3 regions of the Mesorhizobium sp. MC2-1-1 genome follow, and region 1 is predicted to be linked to each of the others. Evidence: predicted binding sites of a transcription regulator. Region 1 holds the regulator's gene; each other region holds the start of a gene.
The links. Region 1 encodes PhoB, which activates phosphate uptake and scavenging genes when phosphate is short. Its sites were predicted from a motif close to TGTCATNNANCTGTCAT; they were not measured.
Positions count from the first base shown of each region.

Region 2: a site for PhoB is predicted at 3,484-3,500, ahead of ACR64R_RS03425 (LTA synthase family protein). Genes of this name have one in related genera too.
Region 3: a site for PhoB is predicted at 3,067-3,083, ahead of ACR64R_RS20850 (alkaline phosphatase D family protein). Genes of this name have one in related genera too.

Region 1 covers NZ_CP195205.1:3,963,351-3,970,958, forward strand. Annotated here, with positions in the region: gene xylF (D-xylose ABC transporter substrate-binding protein) at 70-1,110, opposite strand; gene ACR64R_RS19615 (ROK family protein) at 1,378-2,613, shown strand; gene phoB (phosphate regulon transcriptional regulator PhoB) at 2,644-3,333, opposite strand; gene phoU (phosphate signaling complex protein PhoU) at 3,351-4,058, opposite strand; gene pstB (phosphate ABC transporter ATP-binding protein PstB) at 4,079-4,882, opposite strand; gene pstA (phosphate ABC transporter permease PstA) at 4,879-5,730, opposite strand; gene pstC (phosphate ABC transporter permease subunit PstC) at 5,734-6,720, opposite strand; gene pstS (phosphate ABC transporter substrate-binding protein PstS) at 6,785-7,608, opposite strand, start outside.
Region 2 covers NZ_CP195205.1:728,733-736,340, forward strand. Annotated here, with positions in the region: gene rplI (50S ribosomal protein L9) at 1-270, opposite strand, end outside; gene rpsR (30S ribosomal protein S18) at 488-736, opposite strand; gene rpsF (30S ribosomal protein S6) at 736-1,230, opposite strand; gene ACR64R_RS03425 (LTA synthase family protein) at 1,506-3,434, opposite strand; gene fabD (ACP S-malonyltransferase) at 3,709-4,650, shown strand; gene fabG (3-oxoacyl-[acyl-carrier-protein] reductase) at 4,710-5,447, shown strand; gene ACR64R_RS03440 (acyl carrier protein) at 5,663-5,899, shown strand; gene fabF (beta-ketoacyl-ACP synthase II) at 5,934-7,196, shown strand; gene mltG (endolytic transglycosylase MltG) at 7,363-7,608, shown strand, end outside.
Region 3 covers NZ_CP195205.1:4,215,745-4,223,352, reverse strand. Annotated here, with positions in the region: gene ACR64R_RS20865 (hypothetical protein) at 415-1,005, opposite strand; gene ACR64R_RS20860 (TetR/AcrR family transcriptional regulator) at 1,051-1,659, opposite strand; gene ACR64R_RS20855 (MFS transporter) at 1,738-3,021, shown strand; gene ACR64R_RS20850 (alkaline phosphatase D family protein) at 3,155-4,729, shown strand; gene ACR64R_RS20845 (hypothetical protein) at 4,774-5,061, opposite strand; gene typA (translational GTPase TypA) at 5,256-7,085, shown strand; gene ACR64R_RS20835 (DUF1062 domain-containing protein) at 7,137-7,608, opposite strand, start outside.

The DNA of each region.
Region 1 (7,608 bases):
GAACAGGAGCGGTTCATTGAACCGCTCCTGCCCGCGGCGCATGGATTTTGATCGAAAGTCGGCAGAGCGTCAGTTGCAGACCTTGACGCTGCCGGCGGCAACGCCCGCGCAGACCTCATCCTTCTTGATCCAGCCGGCGTCGATGACGACGTTCAGATTGTCCTTGGTGATCGCGATCGGGGTCAGGAACAGCGACTTGACCGTGTTGCCGCCCGGCGTCGTGAAGTCCTTGGCCCCGGCGATGTCGCCCATCTTCTTGCCGTCGGCGAGCTGCGATGCGATCTCGGCGGCGTTCTTGCCGAGCTCGCGCGCATCCTTCCACACCGACACGGTCTGCGTGCCGAGCGCGATGCGGTTAAGCGCCGCGTGGTCGCCGTCCTGGCCGGAGACCGGGACCGTGCCCGCCAGCCCTTGCGCCGTCAGCGCAGCGACGACGCCGCCGGCGGTGCCGTCATTGGCTGCCACGACCGCGTCGACCTTGTTGTCGTTGGCGGTCAGGAACTGCTCCATGTTCTTCTGCGCGTTGGCGGGCAGCCAGCCGTCGGTATAGGCCTCACCGACATTCTTGATCTTGCCGCTGTCGATGGCTTCCTTCAGCACTTCCATCGAGCCGGAGAACAGGAAATCCGCGTTCGGATCGGCGCCAGAGCCCTTGATGAAGACGTAATTGCCTTCCGGCTTCACCTTGAACACCTCGCGGGCCTGCATGCGGCCGACTTCCTTGTTGTCGAAGGTCAGGTAGAACACGTCCTTGTTCTCGATCAGGCGGTCATAGCCAACGACCGGAATGCCTTCGTCCAGGGCCTTCTGCACAGCCGGCCCGATAGCCGAGGCGTCCTGCGCCAGGATGATCAGCGCGTTGGCGCCTTGCGAGATCAGGCTTTCGACGTCGGTCAGCTGCTTGCCCGGGTTGGACTGCGCATCGGCCGAAATATACTTGTCGCCGGCGGCCTCGATGGCAGCCTTCATCGCCGCTTCGTCGGTCTTCCAGCGCTCTTCCTGGAAATTCGACCACGAGACGCCGATCACCTTGCCCTTCGCCTCGGCGACCGACGCCAGCGTCAGCGACATGGCAACGCCCGCCAGGATGGCGGCTGCGAATTTCTTCATGATATCCTCCCTGCGCCCTCGGCGGCGCGACCCAGACTGGTCCGAAGACCGGCAAAGAGGCTTTTTTTCGAGCCTCAAAAAAATAGTGGTGCAGCAAAACGGCCCTGTCAACCGGGATTCTGATGGCTTTTGATGTGTCCCGGGATTTTTTCGACATTCGCAATAAATAATGACATGGGCTTTGGCTTCTGCCACTATCCATAGCGTGTCGGCGACAGGCCAAGGCATCATCACAAGGCCGCGACGACCCGGGAGGACGTGCGAGAGATGTCGGTCGGAATCCGCCACGACGACTTGCGCCGGCGCAATCGCGCCATGGTGATTGCGGCCGTGCGTCGCGCCGGCCAGCCGTCCCGCACGGAGATTGCCGCCACCACCGGGCTCAGCCACTCGACCATTTCGGCGATCTCCGCCGATCTGATCCAGGAGGGCATTCTCGCGGAAAGCAAGGCCAGCGAGCCGACGGCTTTGCGACGCGGTCGGCCGCAGATCGGTCTCGCGCTCAACCCCGAAGCCGCCGCGGTGCTGACGGTGGTGCTGTCGCTCAACTTCCTCTCCGTCGCCGTCATCGACTATGCCGGCCAGGTCATCGCCGAGGAGCAGCGCCGACTCGACACGCTGACATTGCCGCGCGACGAACTGATCGGCGAATGCGTCGCCATCGTCAGGCGCCGGCTGGAGGATTCCGACCTCGATGTCGGCAGCGTCGCCCGCATTGCCATGGGCATTCAGGGCATCGCCGATTCCCAAGCGCGCGCCATGCTGTGGTCGCCGATCACGCCACTGACGGACATTCCCTTCGCCGACATACTGGAGGCGGAGTTCGGCATCCCGGCCACGATGGAAAACGATTGCAACATGATGGCGGTGGCGCTCCAATGGCGCGATCCCGAGCGCTATCGCGACAATTTCATCGCGATCCTGCTCTCACACGGTATCGGCATGGGCCTGGTGCTGAAGGGCGAGCTTTTCATGGGCACGCATTCCTCCGGCGGCGAGTTCGGCCACATGATCCACCGGCCGGGCGGGGCGCTTTGCCGCTGCGGCCGCCGCGGCTGCGTCGAGGCCTATGCCGGCAATTATGCGATCTGGCGCAGCGCCATGGGAATAAGCGAGGATGCAACGCCGACCGACGTCGGCGACGCCGACATGCGGGCGCTGGCGGCAAAGGCCCGGCAGGAGAACGGCTTGGAGCGCGAGGCCTATCGCCGCGCAGGCGAGGCGCTTGGCTTCGGTCTTGGCAGCCTGTTCGCCCTCATCGACCCGGCGCCCGTCGCGATGGTCGGCGTCAGCGCGGCCGCCTTCGACCTGATCGAGCCGGCGCTGAGGGAGGCGATCGCCCAGACCGCCGGCGGCCAGCACTCGAAATCGATCTCCTTCGACACCGAGCCGAACGAACTGCCACTGATCCGCGAAGGCTGCGCCATGCGCGCTCTGACCTTCGTCGACCAGGAGATTTTCGCGCCGGGCGTCCAGGCGAGAGCGGGCAAGCACGTTGCATAGTGGCGAGTGCAAGCGCCGAGATACGTATCCCTAGTCCTCCCGGATCGCGTAGCCCGCCCCACGGATGGTGCGGATGACATCCGGCATGCGGCCATTGTTGACGGCCTTGCGCAGGCGCCCGACATGGACGTCCACAGTGCGCTCGTCGATATAGATCGTCTCGCCCCAGACATTGTCGAGCAGCTGGCTGCGCGAGAACACGCGGCCGGGATGGCGCATCATGAATTCGAGCAGGCGGAACTCGGTCGGGCCGAGCCTGATCTCGCTCTTCTTGCGGTAAACGCGGTGCGATTCACGGTCGAGCACGATGTCGCCGACCTTGAGCACGCTGGACAGCACCTCCGGCTTGGCGCGGCGCAGCAATGCCTTGACGCGCGCCATGAACTCCGGCGTCGAGAACGGCTTGACCAGATAGTCGTCGGCGCCGGTGGACAGGCCGCGCACGCGGTCGCTTTCCTCGCCGCGAGCCGTCAGCATGATGATCGGCAGCCGCTCGGTCTCGGGCCGCATCCTGAGACGCCGGCAAAGCTCGATGCCGGAAACGGCCGGCACCATCCAGTCGAGCACGAGCAGGTCGGGAACGTTTTCCTGAAGGCGGATTTCGGCCTCGTCGCCGCGGGTGACCACTTCCACCTGGTAGCCCTCGGATTCGAGATTGTAGCGGAGCAGCACCCCCAGCGGCTCCTCGTCTTCCACCACCATGATTCGTGGCGCGATCATCGGGGTAACCTTTTCCGTCAGACAGCCGGCGCCGACATTGCCGTCTCGTCCTGCTTCGGACGGTTCGCGGGCAATTGCGTGCCGGTCAGCACATAATAGGCGTTCTCGGCGATGTTGGTCACATGGTCGCCGATACGCTCGAGATTCTTGGCGCAGAACAGAAGATGCGTGCAAGCGGTGATGTTGCGCGGGTCTTCCATCATGTAGGTCAAGAGCTCGCGGAAGACCGAGGTGTATTTGACGTCGATGCGTTCATCGTCGTTGCGCAGCTTGGCGAGCGCCGAGGCATCGCCGACCATGTATTCCTGGATCACGCCCTGGACCTGGATCAGCACCATCTGCGCCATGGAATCGATAGAATGCGTGAGATCGCGCGGCGCGGCGGCGACGCCGACCGAGCCGACGCGCTTGGCGATGTTCTTGGCAAGATCGCCGATGCGCTCGAGGTCGCCCGCCATGCGGATCGAGCCGACCACGTTGCGCAGGTCGTCCGCCATCGGCTGCCGCTTGGCGATCAGTGTGATGGCGCGGTCGTCGAGCTCGCGCTGGCGCGCGTCCATGATGGCGTCGTCGGAGACGACGCGCTGCGCCAGCGCATTGTCGCTTTCGAGCAGCGCCCGGGTCGAGCCGCCGACCATGGAGCCGGCGAGATCGCCCATGTCGTTGATGAGCCGGCTGATCTGCCTCAGATCCTCGTCGAAGGAGGCGACGGTATGTTCGGCCATGATGTTGTCCTCGTATGAACTCAGCCGAAGCGGCCGGTGATGTAGTCCTGCGTGCGCTTCTCGCGGGGCGAGGTGAAGATCTTCTCGGTCCGGTCGAACTCGACCAGTTCGCCGAGATACATGAACGCCGTCTGCCGCGACACGCGCGCCGCCTGCTGCATGTTGTGGGTGACGATGACGATCGTGTAATCGGCCTGCAATTCGTCGATCAGCTCTTCGATCTTGGCCGTCGACAGCGGATCCAGCGCCGAGGCCGGCTCGTCAAGCAGGATCACCTCGGGCTTCACCGCGACGGTGCGGGCGATGCACAGGCGCTGCTGCTGGCCGCCGGAGAGGCTGAGGCCGCTGGCGTTGAGCTTGTCCTTTACCTCGGTCCAGAGCGCGGCGCGCTTCAGCGCCTGTTCGACGCGATTGTCCATCTCGGCCTTGCTGATCTTCTCGTAGAGCCTGACGCCGAAGGCGATGTTCTCGTAGATCGACATCGGGAACGGCGTCGGCTTCTGGAACACCATGCCGATCTTCGTGCGCAGCAGATTCAGGTCCTGCGAGCGGTCGAGGATGTTCTTGCCGTCGAGCAGCACCTGGCCCTCGGCGGTCTGTTTCGGATAGAGCTCGTAGATGCGGTTCAGCACGCGCAGCAGCGTCGACTTCCCGCAGCCCGACGGGCCGATGAAGGCGGTCACGCTGCGCTCGGGCAGGGACAGGTTTATGTCCTTCAGCGCCTTCGACTGGCCATAGTAGAAGTTGAGGTTCTTGACCTCGATCTTGGCCTTCTCGACGATCGTGTCGGGTGTATTCAGGTCGGTGGACAACATCGGTTTCATCTGTCCTCTCTGCGTCCGGTCAGGCTGCGGGCGATGACGCTCAACCCGAGAACCGTCAGGGTTATTATGAGTGCGCCCGTCCAGGCCAGTTGCTGCCATTCCTCGTAAGGGCTGAGAGCGAACTGGAAGATGGTAACCGGCAGGCTGGCCATCGGGGCATTGAGATTGCTCGACCAGAACTGGTTGTTGAGCGCGGTGAAGAGAAGCGGCGCCGTCTCGCCGGAGATGCGAGCGATCGCCAGCAATATGCCGGTGACGATACCGGACAAGGCCGCGCGATAGGCGACGGAACGGATCACCACCCAGCGCGGCGCGCCGATGGCGGTCCCCGCCTCGCGCAGCGCGTTGGGCACGAGGTTGAGCATGTCCTCGGTGGTGCGCACCACGACGGGGATCACCAGGATGGACAATGCGACGGCGCCGGCGATCGCCGAGAAGTGCCCCATCGGCCGGACCATCAGTTCATAGACGAACAGGCCGATGATGATCGAGGGCGCCGACAACAGGATGTCGTTGATGAAACGCACCACCGTGGTGAGTTTCGAGAAGCGACCATACTCGGCCATGTAAGTGCCGGCCAGAACGCCGATCGGCGTGCCGACGACGATGCCGATGACGGTCATCACGATGCTGCCGTAGATGGCGTTGAGCAGGCCGCCGGCGTCGCCGGGCGGCGGCGTCATCTCGGTGAAGACCGAGGGTGAGATGCCGGAAACGCCCTTGTAGATCAGCGCGCCGAGGATCAGCGCCAGCCAGGCAAGGCCGATGCCGGCGGCAATGACGCAGAGCGCCATCATCACGGCGTTCTTGCGCTTGCGTCTCTGATGAAGCGACATAGCTACCGACATCGGTCAGGCTCCCGTGCGGCTATCGATGCGCAACAGCATGTAGCGCGCGATGGCGAGGATGATGAAGGTGATGATGAAGAGGATCAGACCAAGCGACACCAGCGAGGATGTGTAGAGGTTGCCGTCGGCCTCGGTGAACTCGTTCGCTATCGTTGCCGAGATCGTCGTTCCCGGCGCGAACAGCGAGGCACTGATGCGATGCGCGTTGCCGATGACGAAGGTGACGGCCATGGTCTCGCCCAGCGCGCGCCCCAGTCCGAGCATCACGCCGCCCATGATGCCGACGCGCGTATAGGGGATGGTCACGCGCCGGGTCACTTCCCAAGTCGTGCAGCCGATGCCGTATGCCGATTCCTTCAGCACCGCCGGCACCGTGTCGAACACGTCCTTGGTGATCGAGGTGATGAAGGGCAGCACCATGATGGCCAGGATCAGCGACGAGGTCAGCAGGCCGATGCCGTAGGGAGGGCCGGCGAACAGGCTGTCGAGTCCGGGGATACCCTTGAAGAGCCAGATGACGAACGGCTGGATCGTCGTCTGCAGGAACGGCGCAAAGACGAACAGACCCCAGATGCCGTAGATGATCGAGGGAATGCCGGCGAGCAGTTCGACCGCAATGCCGATCGGACGCCGCAGTGGACGCGGGCAGAGCTCGGTCAGGAAGACGGCGATGCCGATGCCGATCGGCACGGCGATGACGATGGCTATGGTCGAGGTGACGATGGTGCCGTAGATGGGCGCCAAAGCGCCGAAATTCTCGGTGACCGGATTCCAGGACTCGGTCGTCAGGAAGGATATGCCGAACTTCGACAGCGCTTCCCATGATCCGGCGATCAGCGAGATGGCTACCCCGCCAAGCAGAACAAGCACGAGGATGGCGGAAGCGCGCGTAGCCGCCCGGAAGACCATGTCGGTTAAGGCGAAGCGGCGCACTGTCGCTTCCCTGGCCCGCATTGCGGACGATGTCGCGGCTTCGGAAACGGCAGTCATCTAGCCCCTCGCATTTCGAAAGAGACGGGAGGGCGCCAGAGACGCCCTCCCCATTCGCTGAGAATTACATGCCGGAGTAGAGCGGCTTGCCGTTCGCGTCGACGATGTCCTTGCCCCACATTTCCTCGACGCTCTTCACGACGGCGTCGGGCATCGGGACATAGTCCAGGCTCGCTGCCATCTCATCGCCCTTGGCGTAGGACCAGGCGAAGAACTTGAGCGCCTCGCTGGTGGCGGCGGCATCATCGGGCTTCTTGTAAACCAGAATCCAGGTGGCCGACGTCATCGGCCAGGTTTCGGCGCCCGGCTGGTTGGCAAGGATGACGCCGTAGCCCGGCTTCGAGCTCCAGTCGGCATTGGCCGCGGCGGCCGAGAATGCCGCCGCCGTCGGCTCGACCTTCTTGCCGTCCTTGTTGATCAGGTCGGTGTAGGTCAGCTTGTTCTGCTTGGCATAGGCGTATTCGACATAGCCGATCGCGCCGCCGGTCTGCGAAACGTTGTTGGCGACGCCTTCATTGCCCTTGGCGCCGATGCCCACCGGCCACTCGAGCGCGGTGTTGACGCCGACCTTCGACTTCCAGTCGGCGCTGACGTCTGCCAGGTAGTAGCTGAAGTTGAACGTGGTGCCCGAGCCGTCGGAACGGTGGACGACAGCGATCGCCTGGTCGGGCAGCTTGACGTCGGGGTTGAGCTTCTTGATCGCCGCGTCGTTCCAGTTGGTGATCTTGCCGGCGAAGATGTCGGCCAGCGTCGGTCCGTCGAGCACCAGTTCGCCCGGCTTGACGCCCTCGAGGTTGACGACCGGAACGATGCCGCCCATCACCATCGGGAACTGTGCAAGCCCGGTGGAGTCGAGGTCCTCGCCCTTCAGCGGCGCGTCGGAAGCGC
Region 2 (7,608 bases), 2.7 Mb from region 1:
GTAGAGCTGGCCGGTCTCGCCGGCCGAGCGCACCACGATGAAGCTCTTGCCGTCGAGCTTCTCGGCGACCTGCGTGGCTTCCGACTTGCGCTCGAGGTTACGGGCTTCGAGCTGGGCGCGCTGGCCTTCGAACTTCTTCTTGTTGGCTTCGTTGGCGCGCAGCGCCTTGCCCTGCGGCAGCAGGAAATTGCGGGCGAACCCGTCCTTGACCTTCACGGTCTCGCCCATCTGGCCGAGGCGGGAAATACGCTCGAGGAGAATGACTTCCATGGTTTCGTTCCTTTCGTCTGCGCGTCGATCGACGATCGATGCTGAATTGGAACAGGTCAGGAAGCTTGGCGCGGTGCTGCCGCCTTGTCGCTGTCCTGCCTGTCTGGGCAGTTAGAGGCAATTGGCCTCAACTCGGGATTTGACTTCAGACCGTCGCGGCGCCCGTCGCCGTGAGGGGAGGCGGGCGGCGAACCGCCCGCTTGAACTTCATCGGGCCTCAGCGGACGACGTAGGGCAGCAGGCCGAGGAAGCGGGCGCGCTTGATCGCCTTGGCGAGTTCGCGCTGCTTCTTCTGGCTGACGGCGGTGATGCGCGAGGGCACGATCTTGCCGCGCTCGGAGATGTAGCGCTGCAAGAGGCGCACGTCCTTGTAGTCGATCTTCGGAGCGTTGGCGCCCGAGAACGGGCAGGTCTTGCGGCGGCGATGGAAAGGACGCCGGGTCGGGATCTGATTGATGTCGACCATTATTCTGCACCCCCTTCAAAGCCTTCGCGCGGACGGCGCGGGCCACGATCGCCGCCTTCGCGGTCGCCGAACGAACGCGGACCACGGTCGCCGCGGTCGCGGTCGCCGAAGGAACGCGGGCCGCGATCGCCACGATCGCGGTCGCCGAAGCTGCCGCGCTCGGAGCGCTCTTCGCGCTTCTGCATCATCGCCGAGGCGCCTTCCTCATGCGCGTCGACCTTGACGGTGAGGAAGCGAAGGACGTCTTCCGACAGGCCCATCTGGCGCTCCATTTCGTTGAGCGCGGCCGGCGGGCAGGTGATGTCCATCAGCGTGTAGTAAGCCTTCCGGTTCTTCTTGACCCGGTAGGTGAGAGACTTCAGTCCCCAGTTCTCGATCCGGCCGACGGAGCCGCCATTCGCGGTGATGACGCCCTTGTACTGTTCGACAAGCGCGTCAACCTGCTGCTGCGACAGGTCCTGCCGGGCAAGAAACACATGTTCGTAAAGAGCCATTATGTCTTTCTGCCTTTCTTCGTTTCTCTGGACCGGCCCTCGCGGCTAAGCCTCTGCAACTTGTCTGACCCGAAAGCACGGGGAAGAAAGGAGCATCGCGAGACGGTCGAGAGCGGAGACACGGGAGGCTGGAAGCGCTTCTGGCTTCGTGTCGTGGCGCCTTTGACGGCCACGGCCCTCCGTTCAGCCCCCAGCAAGGACCGGCAGATTGCGTGCGTCTATACAGCAATTTCGAGGGAAGGCAAGGCCGGAAGACACCGCCTCCTCGCAAGAGCCTAGCTCGTGTGCGCGACGAGCTTGTCCACCGTTTCGGGGAAGAAGTCCGGCGCCGAGCGCCGCTTGCCGAACATCATGTCGTACTGGATCAGCCGGAAATCGTTGATCTTCGGATCGATCTGCTTCTGCCGCGACCAATCCGGCGTCGCGTCGCCCGAAGGCGACAGGAGCAGGTTGCGGTCGACAACGCGGTAGTGTTCGCGCAGCGCGCCGAGGAAGCCTGTGTAATACGGGTGGGTGATGCCCGCCTTGGTCAGGATATGGTAGGGCAGAAAGGCCGGGCTCACCGCGCCGAGATTCTCCACCGGGCCGGAGCGGTTCGACCAGATGACCAAAGGCGTGTTGTGGTGCTCGAGCGCGGCGTCGGCGCTAGGCTCCTTGCGCGGCGCGACATTGTCCTTGAGGAAGCCAGTCTCGACATAGACCGGTCCGAGCGGCGGCAGGTGGTCGCCGAAGAAGGCGACGATGGTCGGCCGCTGGCGGGCCTTCGCCCAGTCGATCAGCCGCTGCAGGCCGCGGTCGGCGTCGGCCGAGCCCTCGGCATAGGAAAGCAGCGATTCCCGCGCCCAGGAACTGATCGGCGCGTCGACCGAATGCGTCGGATTATAGTAGCGGTAGGGCTCGTAGGGTCCATGGTTCTGCAGGCTGACGGCGAACAGGAACACCGGGTCGTCGCTGGCGTCGGCCTCGCGGATGATCTCGTCGGTCATCGCCGCGTCGGAAGCCAGCGGCCCGCGCTTTTCCATCGGCGGCAGCGTTTCCTCGGACCGGAAGTCGCTGAAGCCGAAATCGGCATAGACGGCGCCGCGGTTCCAGAACCAGTTGGTGCCGGGATGGATGGCGCGCGCCCGGTACCCCTCGCTCTTCAGGAAGGTCGCCAGCGACGGAGTGGGGGAGCGCACATATTGCTGGTAGGGAATGGAGCCGGCCGGCAGGAAGGCGTTGGAAAAGCCGGTCAGCGCCTCGAACTCGATATTGGCGGTCATGCCGCCGAATTCGGGCGAGAACATCGAGCCGGAGCGCAAGGCGCGCACCGTCGGGATCGGGTCGGGCTTTATCGTCACCCCCGGCAATCGAGTCGGATCCCAGAAGGATTCGCTCATCACCACCACGATGTCCGGCTTCTCGTCGGGCACCGAAGCGGCGACGTCGGGACGCTGGATCGCGTCCATCGTCTTGTCCGTATAGCCGGGCGGCGCCGAGACATGTGCCATCGGCACATTCATCGCGAAGGCCAGGGCGAAGCCGTTGGAGGCGTAGTTTTCCTTCTGGTCCCACATGATCGGGATGATCTGCAGCCGGTCGCGCGTCCACGAGAAGGTGGCGTAGTCCATGATCGAGACGAAGAAGGCGAGCAACGGCACGGCAAGCGCCAGCCGCGCCAGCCGGCCCTTGCGGCTGAGGATCGGCACCCGCCGGCGCCAGGTCCGCCACCCATGGACCAGCAGCGCCAGGCCGCCGACGATGCCTACAGCCAGCATGACGGCTGTCCATGGGCGCTCGCGCACCAGAAGCGGCAACAGCGCCACGATCTGGCGGGCAAACAGGAAGTCCGTCGGATAGAGCGGATCGCCGAGATAATGCGATTTCTGGTGACCGACGAAGGCGAGCGCCAGCGTCAGCGGCGCCACGATCATCAGGCTCTGGTGACTGCGCCCGAGCACCGCGTCGAGCCCGACCAGCATCAAGGCGAAGACAATGATGGTTGTCCAGCCCGGCTTGAACGGCTGCAAGAAGAAATCGACCGTGCCGAACAAATCGCCGCGCACGATCCATTCGATCGAGAATACCAGAAGAGCGGAGACGAGAAGCGTGGTCAGGCCGTAGCGTATAGTCGGCCAGGCGCGTCCCGGCAGGTAGCCGGTGGACGGGTCGTCTTCTAAAAACTGCGGCACGCGCTTAGCCGCGCGGTTCCTGATCCTTGCCACGTTACATCCCCCGGCCCACGCGACACGCCTTCCACGCCCGTCACGCTTCTGTCATCGAACTGTCACGCGAAGCTAGCGCCTGTGGCGGAAATAAGAAGAGCCAGCAAACTAAACGTGAGCGGTTTTCATCAGGTGTGATCGCCAAAAAGCCTTTTGGAACAGGGAGGCAGCCGGTTTTTCCAGCTGAAATGAGGATCGTGGGGGCGCCCGCGGGCTTGACTTGGCCGTCCGCCTTGCGCCAGAGGCAGACAAAACCAGCGCTGGAGAGACCAAAATGGCCGTCGCATTCACCTTTCCGGGGCAAGGCAGCCAGGCCGTCGGCATGGGCAAGGACCTTGCCGATGCCTTCCCGGAAGCGCGCCGCGTCTTCGAGGAAGTCGATGCCGCGCTCGGCGAAAAACTGTCGAAACTCATCTGGGAAGGGCCGGAAGAGACGCTGACGCTGACCGCCAACGCCCAGCCGGCGCTGATGGCGGTGTCGCTGGCGGCCATGCGGGCGCTGGAGGCGCGCGGTTTTTCTCTGACGGACAAGGTAGCCTATGTGGCGGGTCATTCGCTGGGCGAATATTCCGCGCTTGCCGCGGCGGGCTTCGTTTCTGTCGGCGACGCGGCGCGGCTGCTCAGGACCCGCGGTAACGCCATGCAGGCGGCGGTCCCCGCGGGCGAGGGCGCCATGGCGGCGATCATCGGACTGGAGCAGGCCGATGTCGAAGCGGCCTGCGCGGAAGCGTCCAGCGGCTCCGTCTGCCAGGTCGCCAACGACAATGGCGGCGGCCAGCTGGTGATTTCGGGCGCCAAGGCTGCGGTCGAGCTGGCGGCGAAGCTCTGCACCGAAAAAGGCGCCAAGCGGGCGCTGATGCTGCAGGTTTCCGCCCCCTTCCATTCGGCGCTGATGGCGCCGGCGGCCGACATCATGCGCGAGGCGCTGGCGGGTGTTGCGAAATCCTCGCCGGCAGTGCCGGTCGTCTCCAACGTGACGGTGACGCCGACCAGCGATCCGGATGAAATCGCCCGCCGCCTGGTCCAGCAGGTGACCGGCCGCGTGCGCTGGCGCGAGACGGTGGAATGGTTCGGCGCCAACGGCGTCGCGACGCTCTACGAGGTCGGCGCCGGCAAGGTGCTGTCGGGTCTGGCGCGCCGCATCAACCGCGACATCGCCACCGGCGCCATCGGCACGGCGGCGGAAGTCGAGGCTGCGCTGGCCGCGCTCGCCTGACAGGCTGGCGATTTGACCGCACCTGTGCCAAGGGTGCGCCCTTAGATCAGGAGACAACAATGTTCGAACTGACCGGCCGTAAGGCGCTCGTCACCGGAGCATCGGGAGGCATCGGCGAAGCGATCGCCAGGGTGCTGCATAGCCAGGGCGCGATCGTCGGCCTGCACGGCACCCGGGTTGAGAAGCTGGAGGCTTTGGCGGGCGAATTGGGCGAGCGCGTAAAACTGTTTCCGGCCGACCTGACGAACCGCGACGCGGTCAAGGCGCTGGGACAGAAGGCGGAAGCCGATCTCGAGGGCGTCGATATCCTGGTCAACAATGCCGGCATCACCAAGGACGGCCTGTTCGTGCGCATGTCGGACGCCGACTGGGACAGTGTGATCGAGGTGAACCTGACCGCCGTGTTCAGGCTGACCCGCGAGCTGACCCATCCGATGATGCGCCGCCGCCACGGCCGCATCATCAACATTACCTCGGTGGTCGGCGTCACCGGCAATCCCGGCCAGACCAATTACTGCGCCTCCAAGGCCGGCATGATCGGCTTTTCCAAATCGCTGGCGCAGGAGATCGCAACCCGCAACATCACCGTCAATTGCGTCGCCCCGGGCTTCATCGAATCGGCCATGACCGACAAGCTCAACGACAAGCAGAAAGAGACGATCATGGCCGCGATCCCGACAAGGCGCATGGGCACCAGCGCCGAGGTTGCCTCGGCTGTCGCCTATCTCGCTTCCAACGAGGCGGCTTACGTCACCGGCCAGACCATTCATGTGAATGGCGGCATGGCGATGATCTGACGGGGACGATGATTGGAAGGGGCGTCAGACGGCTGTGAAAACAGCCATTTCGGCTTGGACGCTCGCCATTTTTCGTGTAATGCGGCCCGCAACCCGGCGGTTCGGGCAAAAACCGGTCCTGCGCTTTGCGTAGCCCGCAAGACCATCTTTCAGCTTGATTAGCGGCATTCCGCCCGCTAACGAAGACAGACAACATAAGACGAGGATTGCCCCAAATGAGTGACACCGCAGAGCGCGTCAAGAAGATCGTCATCGAGCATCTGGGCGTCGATGCCGACAAGGTGACGGAGCAGGCCAGCTTCATCGACGATCTGGGCGCGGACAGCCTCGACACGGTCGAACTCGTCATGGCGTTCGAAGAAGAGTTCGGCGTCGAGATTCCGGACGATGCCGCTGAGACCATCCTCACCGTCGGCGATGCCGTGAAGTATATCGACAAGGCCTCGGCCTGAGTTCTTTCGCAGGCATCACCGGGGAGGACCTGCGATGAGGCGTGTCGTCGTCACGGGCCTTGGCCTGCTTTCGCCGTTTGGCATGGGCTTCGAGCACAGCTGGCGGGAATTGCTCTCCGGCCGCAGCGCTTGCCGCAGCGTCACCGAGTTCGAGGTGGACGATCTTGCCTGCAAGATCGCCCACATCATCCCGCGCGGCGACGGCTCGAACGGCACCTTCAATCCGGAGGCCGTGCTCGAGCCCAAGGAACTGCGCAAGATCGGCGAGTTCATTCTTTACGGCATCGCGGCCGCCGACGAGGCGCTGGCCGATTCCGGCTGGAAGCCCGAGACATATAAGGACCAGTGTGCCACCGGTGTCCTGATCGGCTCGGGCATCGGCGGCATCGACGGCATTGCCGAAAACGCGATGATCCTGAAGGAACGCGGCCCACGCCGCATCAGCCCGTTCTTCATCCCTGGACAGATCATCAACCTGGTCTCGGGTCAGGTCTCCATCCGCCACGGCCTGAAGGGGCCGAACCATGCGGTTGTCACCGCCTGCTCGACCGGCGCGCACGCCATTGGCGACGCTGCCCGGCTGATCATGTGGGGCGATGCCGACGTGATGCTGGCCGGCGGCGCCGAGGCGCCGATCACCAGGCTGTCGATTGCCGGCTTCGCCGCCTGTCGCGCGCTGTCCACCGAGCGCAATGACAGCCCCGAAACGGCTTCACGCCCGTATGACCGCGACCGCGATGGCTTCGTCATGGGTGAGGGCGCGGGCGTGGTCGTGCTGGAAGAGCTGGAGCATGCCAAGGCGCGCGGCGCCAAGATCTACGCCGAGGTCACCGGCTATGGCTTGACCGGCGATGCCCACCATATCACCGCGCCGGCCGAAGACGGCGATGGCGCATACCGTTGCATGACGGCGGCGCTGAACCGGGCGAGGCTTTCGCCGGCCGACGTCGATTACATCAATGCCCACGGTACCTCGACCATGGCCGACACGATCGAGCTCGGCGCGGTCGAGCGGCTGGTCGGCAACGCCGCCTCGAAGATTTCGATGTCGTCGACAAAGTCGTCGATCGGCCATCTGCTGGGAGCCGCCGGCGCCGCGGAAGCGATCTTCTCGATCCTTGCCATCCGCGACAACGTCGCCCCCGCAACCATCAATCTCGACAATCCCGAACGCGAGACGGCCATCGATCTCGTGCCGAACAAGCCGCGCCAGCGCCAGATCGACGTAGCGCTGTCGAACTCGTTCGGTTTCGGCGGCACCAACGCCTCGCTCGTGTTCCAGCGGTATGGTGGCTGAAAAGCCGGCCGGAGCGATTCCAGGAAAGTGCGCATCGATTTTCCGTCCAGGATTGCTCAGAGACAGACAGCATAATCGGCAGTCCCGCCACCTGCCGTCATTTTTGCCAAATTCTCCCCTAGCCTTCGGCCGGGGGATTCGTTGCGAGATGAGACGGTAGGGCGCTATGAATACAAATCCGGGCGGCGGGGAATTCGGACAGCGTCAGACGCAAGGACCGATCGTGCCCAAGACAGCCGCCGAAGCCCTGCGACCCGAAGCGGGGACACCGCCGCCGTCGAAGCGTTCGCGCGCCTCGCGCAGCCAGGTCGTGGTGTTCCTGAATTTCTTCCTCTCCGTGGCGATCCTTGTCGTGCTCGCCTCGGGCGCTGCGCTCTATTTCGGCATGCAGGCCTTCGTCGAGCCCGGCCCG
Region 3 (7,608 bases), 250 kb from region 1:
AGGAGCGGGGCGGGCGCCTCTTCCCACGCTCCATCCCGGCGAATGACCTCATCGCCGGCGCCGGCTCGAAAATCGCCCGACCGCTCTGTTCGCGCCGAAACTCCTAGCGCTGACCCGCGGCCTTTGCGGCAGGTCCTCCCGCAGCTCCGTCTCGGCGGCGCTGCTCGAACTGCCGGGCGACGACGGCTGGAAACGCTCGATGCGAGGCCGCCGGCGCAGCCAAATCGTGACGCTGTTCTCCGCCGCCGATCCGCCGCTGCCGGCAGGGCAGGCCGAAAGGTTGGCCGTGATCGTGCCGCAGTTGATGCGCATCCCCTGACATTGATCAGCGAAAAACGGCTGCGCGACGGCGTACTGGAGGATTGCGGCGGATGCTTAGCCGGCATCTGGAGACGGGCGAGGGCAGCCCCGCGGCTAGTTGTCCACCCGGCCGAAGGGCGGAACGTCGCCGATGACTTCGCGCTGGTCCTTGCCGCAGGCGAAGGTCTTCGCTTTTTCGTCGGCGAGCTTGCGGGCCTGGTCGTTGGCCTGCGGGTTGCCGGTGGCCAAGACCAGGCCGACGGTGCAGCCCTGATGCTCTTCCGGCTGCGCGACCTTGGCGACGACCAGCACGTCGGTCGATTTCTTTTCGTCCTCTGGGTTGCTGACCGAGCGGCGATGTATGGCGGCAAAGGGGGCGGCGATGTCGCCATTGGTCTCGATCCGCCATTCCACCTTCGGGCCGGAGCCGTTGAAGGCGGTGAAGCTCTCCCAGACAGCGGTCATGTCGTCGGAGGGGAAGCCATAATAGACGGATTCGCGCGCGTCGTCGTAGCCGATCAGCACCGGGTAGCCGCGATAGCCGGAGCAGACGAGGCTCGCCCAGTCGCCGTCGCCTTGCGCAGCCTGCGCATAGGTCACGCAGTCCTTCTTCCAGTCGAGATCGGTGTAGGCGCTGGAGATGTCGCCGGCCTTGGCTGCCTGGCAGAATCCGGCGAGGACAAGCGGGAGAAGAAGGGCACGCATGACGGACAACTCCGTTTCGAGTTGTCGAAAGGGTATCGCCAATCGCTATTTCTTCAAGCTGGCCTCAATGAGCAGGTCGGCGTTGCGGGCGACTGCCGCGGCCGGCCCGCCCAAACCAAAGAGCTGACCGCTGATATAGGCTCCCTCGATGAGAAGCAGCAGCCCGTCGCCCAGCGTGTCGGAATCGGCGGCCCCCATCGCTGCCGCCATGGCGCGCAAACGCCGGCGCAGTTCCTGCTTGTTGCTCTCACTGACGATGCGGGCCGGGTGGCCGCGCTCCGGATATTCCACCGCCGCGTTGGTCATGCCGCAACCGCGATAATCCGGCCTCTGCGTGCGTTTGCCGACACGGGTCAGGAAAGCGATGATCTGTGCGCGCGGATCGCCGGGATGCGCCGCGACGGTCTCGTCGAAGCGCTCCCAGAACTCCAGATCGTATTTGCGCAGGTAGGAAGCTGCGAGCTCGTCCTTCGACGGGAAGCTGCGGTAAAGGCTCGGCTTGGTGACCCCCGCGCGCCTGACGATTTCGTCAACACCGATCGCCCGTATGCCCTCGCGATAAAAGAGGTCGCGCGCCACATCCAGGATCTTATCCGCCGCCTTGGGAACAGCGGCCACGTTCAACGACGCTTCAATTTTATTGTCCGATGGCATGCAAACAACTCGCTTGACAATGTTACTGACCGGTACGTATGTATGGCGCCGTTCCATTGCAACGTACCGGTCAGTAACATGATAGCCCAGTCTCGCCCGTTTGGCCAGCGCTACGCATTCGTCGTCGTTGCCGTCATTTTCCTCTGCCTGCTGATCGCCGCCGGCCTTCGCTCGGCACCATCGGTGATGATGGTTCCGCTGGAAGAAAGCTTCGGCTGGCGCCGCGACGTGACCTCCTGGGCCGCTAGTATCGGCATCCTGCTCTACGGGCTGACCGGGCCGTTCGCGGCGGCGCTGATGGAGCGTATCGGGCTGCGCCGCACGCTGCTCGGATCGCTGCTGGTGATGTCGGGATCGACGGCGCTCAGCCTGTTCATGACCGAGCCCTGGCATCTTTTCCTCACCTGGGGCGTGCTTTCCGGCATCGGCTCGGGCGCGGTGGCGAGCGTGCTCGGCGCCACCATCGTCAACCGCTGGTTCAAGACCAATCGCGGCCTGATGATGGGGTTGATGTCGGCCTCCAGCGCCACCGGCATGCTGGTGTTCCTGCCGGTGATCGCCTCGCTGGCGCAAAGCGGCGGCTGGAAGCCGGTGGCGATTGCCGTGGCGCTTGCCACTGCCGCGCTGATCCCGTTCGTCTTACTGCTGGTGCCGGAGCGTCCCGCCTCGATAGGCCAGGTGCGCTACGGCGCCGATGCCGACGACGTGCCGCCGGTATCGCCGGCCTCTCAAGGCAATTTCCTGGCGCATACGCTGAACACGTTGCGCCGCGCCGCCGGCACAAGGGTGTTCTGGTATCTCTTCGCCACCTTCTTCGTCTGCGGCTTCACCACCAACGGCCTCGTCGGCACGCATCTCATCGCCTTCTGCGGCGACATGGGCATCGGCGAGGTGCAAGCTGCCGGACTGCTGTCGATGATGGGCATCTTCGACCTGATCGGCACTACGCTGTCCGGCTGGCTCACCGACCGTTTCGATCCGCGCAAGCTGCTCGGCGTCTATTACGCCGTGCGCGGCCTGTCGCTGATCTACCTGCCCTATTCCGGCTTCTCGGCGACCAGCCTGATCATCTTCGCCGTGCTCTACGGGCTCGACTGGATTGCTACCGTGCCGCCGACGCTCAGGCTCGCCAACGAGGCCTTCGGCGACCGCAGCGGGCCGATCGTGTTCGGCTGGATCGTCGCCGGCCACCAGGTGGGCGCGGCAGCGGCGGCAGCCTTCGGCGGCACGATGCGCGAGCTGCAGGGCAATTACGAGCTGGCGTTCCTGATCGCCGGCATGACGGGCATTGCGGCGGCGTGCATCTCGCTCTTGATCAACACGAGCAGGCCGGCCTTCGAGCCGGAGCCGCAGGCGGCTTAAGGCGCGCCTTCCGCTTCTCCCAAGAGGGGAGAAGGGGAGGTGCACTGTTATCAAAACTTCATGGTTCCGAGATGCGCCTGAAACATTGAGGCGAGAGCTTGGCGGTCCCGTTCAACGCCACCCGGAGACAGCCATGAACAAGCTTTCCCTCACCCGCCGCGCTTTCGTCACCTCGGCCAGCGCCTTCGGCCTTGTCGGCGCCTCCGGACTGGCAATGCCTTATTATTCCCGCGCCAGCCAGCGCCCGGCCTTCACGCATGGCGTCCAATCCGGCGACGTCGACGCCACCTCCGGCATGGTGTGGACCCGCACCGACCGCCCGGCACGCGTGATGTATGAAGTGTCGACGACCGAGAGCTTCGCCAACGCCACGCGGCTTGCGCCGCTCGATACTTCGCCCGCCAGCGACTATACGGTGAAGCGGCTGCTCACCGACCTCGCCTCCGACCAGGATATCTTCTACCGCATGGTGGCGGCCGACCTGTCAGACATCAACGCCGTCTCCGAGCCGATCGTCGGCCGCTTCCGCACCGCGCCGTCCTCGAAGCGCGACGTGCGCTTCGCCTGGTCGGGCGACACCGCCGGCCAGGGCTGGGGCATCGACGAGACCGGCATGAAGACCTATTCGACCATCGCCAAGCACACGCCCGACTTCTTCCTGCACTCAGGCGACACGATCTATGCCGACGGCGCCATGAAGGACGAGGTCGACCTGCCCGGCGGCGGCAAGTGGAAGAACGTCGTCATGATCGACGGCAAGCGCAAGGTCGCCGAGACGCTGGACGAGTACCGCGACCAGTGGAAATACAACATGATGGACAAGCACGTGCTTGGCCTCTCCGCCATCTGCCCGACCTTCTACCAGTGGGACGACCACGAGGTGCTGAACAACTGGTCGGATTCGAAGGACCTCACCGCCGACAACCGCTACACGGAGAAATCCATCCACGTGCTGGCGGCCAGGGCCGCGCGCGCCTTCCACGAAATGACGACCATCCGTTACGAGCCGTCGGAGCCGGGCCGTGTCTACCGCAAGATCTCGCATGGCCCGCTGCTCGACGTGTTCTTCCTCGACATGCGCTCCTATCGCGGCCCCAATGGGCCCAATCTGGATGAAGCGCTGACGCCGAAGGCGCGCATGATCGGCGAGGAGCAGTCCAAGTGGCTGAAGCGCGAGCTGGCGAATTCCAAGGCGACCTGGAAGATCATCGCCGCCGACATGCCGCTCAGCCTCGTCGTCTGGGACGACGCGGCGAAGAAGGTCGGCTTCGAGGCCGTTAGCAATAACGACAATGGCGCGCCGAAGGGCCGGGAGCTCGAATTTGCCGACGTGCTGCGTTTCATCAAGAATGCCGGCATCACCAACACGTTGTGGCTCACCGCCGACGTCCACTACACCGCAGCGCATTACTACAACCCCGACAAGGCGAAGTTCCAGGATTTCAATCCATTCTGGGAGTTCGTCTCCGGCCCGATCCATGCCGGCACCTTCGGCCCCAATGAGCTCGACATGACGTTCGGTCCGGAGCTGAAGTTCATCAAGGCGCCGACCGCAGAGCAGGGCCAGAACCTGCCGCCGTCGGCTGGCCTGCAGTTCTTTGGGCTGGTCGATATCTCCGGTGCCACGGAACAGCTTACCGTGCGCTTGATGGACCGCGACGACAACGAGCTCTTCAAGGTCACGCTCGACCCGGTGCGGTCGGCCTAAAGGCTTTTCTCTAGGAAAGACGGCGACCGCGCATGGCGCGGTCGTTAATCCGGATAACAGGCCCGGGGAATGTTCGGCCAGACCGCGGTGTCGCAGTTGGCGTCCTTCTGGCGCTGCTTGAAGGCGGCGCTGACCGGGCCGGTGACGATCGGGTCGACGCCGTCGGGAGCGTCCGCGAACATCTGCTGGGCGGTTCTGGCGTCGGGCGGCGATATCGGGTCGGCGTCCCTGAGTGCTGCTGCCGACTGCGCGGCGCCCACCGCGACGAGCAGGCCAAGCGCCGCCCACGCAAAAACCGGACGCAATCTGGACATCTGATCGGTCATCAACATCGAACTGTCCGGCCCCTCAAAGGTTCCGCCTTGGTTAACAAAATCATTTCACACCAAGACGTTTAAGAATCAGTGACCATTTATTTGGGGTCGGGCCTCCCCTTTCGCAATTGCGAAAAACCTTGTATGAGCCGCCCAACCGAAAAAGGCGGCGCCTCTGGCCTGCTGCCTGCAACGCTCCCGAGACCAGACAAATGAACCTCCGCAATATCGCGATCATCGCGCATGTCGACCATGGCAAAACCACCCTCGTCGACCAGCTTCTAAGACAGTCCGGCGCCTTCCGCGACAACCAGCGCGTGGCCGAGCGCGCCATGGATTCCAACGACCTCGAAAAGGAACGCGGCATCACCATCCTGGCCAAGGCGACCTCGGTCGACTGGCATGGCACCCGCATCAACATCGTCGACACGCCCGGACACGCGGACTTCGGCGGCGAGGTCGAGCGCATCCTTTCGATGGTGGATTCGGCGATCGTGCTCGTCGATGCCGCCGAAGGGCCGATGCCGCAGACCAAATTCGTCGTCGGCAAGGCGCTCAAGGTCGGCCTGCGCCCCATCGTCGTCATCAACAAGATCGACCGTCCGGACGCCCGCCATGTCGAGGTGGTCAACGAGGTGTTCGACCTGTTCGCCGCGCTCGACGCCACTGACGAGCAGCTCGACTTCCCGATCCTTTACGGTTCGGGCCGCGACGGCTGGGTTTCGGAAAACCCCGAGGGCCCGAAGGACCAGGGGCTGGCGCCGCTGTTCGATCTGGTCGTCAAGCATGTGCCGGCTCCAACCGTCCATCCCGGCCCGTTCCGCATGATCGGCACGATCCTTGAAGCCAACCCCTTCCTCGGCCGCATCATCACCGGTCGCATCGAGTCCGGCACGCTGAAGGCCAACCAGGCGGTCAAGGTGCTGCATCACGACGGCACGCAGATCGAGACGGGACGCATCTCGAAGATCCTCGCCTTCCGCGGCCTCGAGCGCCAGCCGATCGAGGAAGCGCAGGCGGGTGACATCGTGGCCATCGCCGGCCTGTCGAAAGGCACCGTCGCCGATACGTTCTGCGATCCGTCCGTGACCGAACCGCTGCATGCGCAGCCGATCGATCCGCCGACCGTGACGATGTCCTTCCTCGTCAACGACAGTCCGCTTGCCGGCACCGAGGGCGACAAGGTCACCAGCCGAGTCATCCGTGATCGCCTGCTGCGCGAGGCCGAGGGCAATGTCGCGCTGAAGATCGAGGAATCGTCTGAAAAGGACTCCTTCTTCGTCTCCGGCCGCGGCGAATTGCAGCTCGCCGTGCTGATCGAGACGATGCGTCGCGAAGGCTTCGAGCTTGCCGTGTCGCGCCCGCGCGTCGTCATGCAGAAGGGTGAGAACGGCGAATTGCTGGAGCCTGTCGAGGAAGTCGTCATCGACGTCGACGAGGAGCATGCCGGCGTCGTCGTGCAGAAGATGTCGGAGCGCAAGGCCGAGATGGTCGAGCTGCGTCCGTCAGGCGGCAACCGCCAGCGCCTCGTCTTCCACGCTCCGACGCGCGGCCTGATCGGCTACCAGTCGGAACTGCTGACCGATACGCGCGGCACCGCCGTGATGAACCGGCTGTTCTTCGCCTACGAGCCCTATAAGGGCGAGCTGCCCGGCCGCACCAATGGGGTGCTGATCTCCAACGAGCAGGGCGAGTCCGTCGCTTATGCCATGTGGAACCTCGAAGACCGCGGCCCGATGATCATCGATCCGGGCGTCAAGGTCTATCAGGGCATGATCATCGGCATCCATTCGCGCGACAACGACCTCGAGGTGAACGTGCTCAAGGGCAAGAAGCTCACCAACATCCGCGCCGCCGGCAAGGACGAGGCGGTGAAGCTGACGCCGCCGATCCGCATGACGCTGGAGAGGGCGCTGGCCTGGATCCAGGACGACGAGCTGGTCGAGGTGACGCCGAAGACCATCCGCCTGCGCAAGCTCTATCTCGACCCGAACGAGCGCAAGCGTTTCGAGAAGGCCGCCAAGGTGATGGGCGCGGCCTAAGGTTCGCGAAGAGGGTTCAGAAAGAGGGAGCGGATGCTCCCTCTTTTCGTGTCAAGGGCGCGCGGCCGACAGGATGGCGTTGCTGTCGGCCTCCCCGGCCAGATCGATGCGGACGGTCAAGCCGTCACGAACCGGCTTGCGCAGGGCCTTGGCGCCATCCGGTTCGACGGCCAACCGCTTGCGGTCGTCCAGCTCCAGGAGCCTTGACCGAGAAAGACCGAGCTCGCCGGCAAGCAGGCGGTCGAGCCGCAAAGGCGTTGTACCCTCAAGTCGAAGTTCGACTGCGAGCACGGTCGGCCTTTCCGGCTTGCCGCCCAGTAGCTCCCGACGCACCATGACATCGGAAAATTCCTCGATCCGGCCGGCCCGGCCTCGCAGCGCCGTGGCATCGAAAGCAAAGTGGCGCACGAGAGCCGGATCGTTGCCTTCGAGCGCGGCGAGCAGGGCTGGCTCGATGTGGCGGCGGTTTCTCCGCTCCAGAATGGCGAAATTCCAGGAATTGTCGCAGTCGACGCAGCGGTAG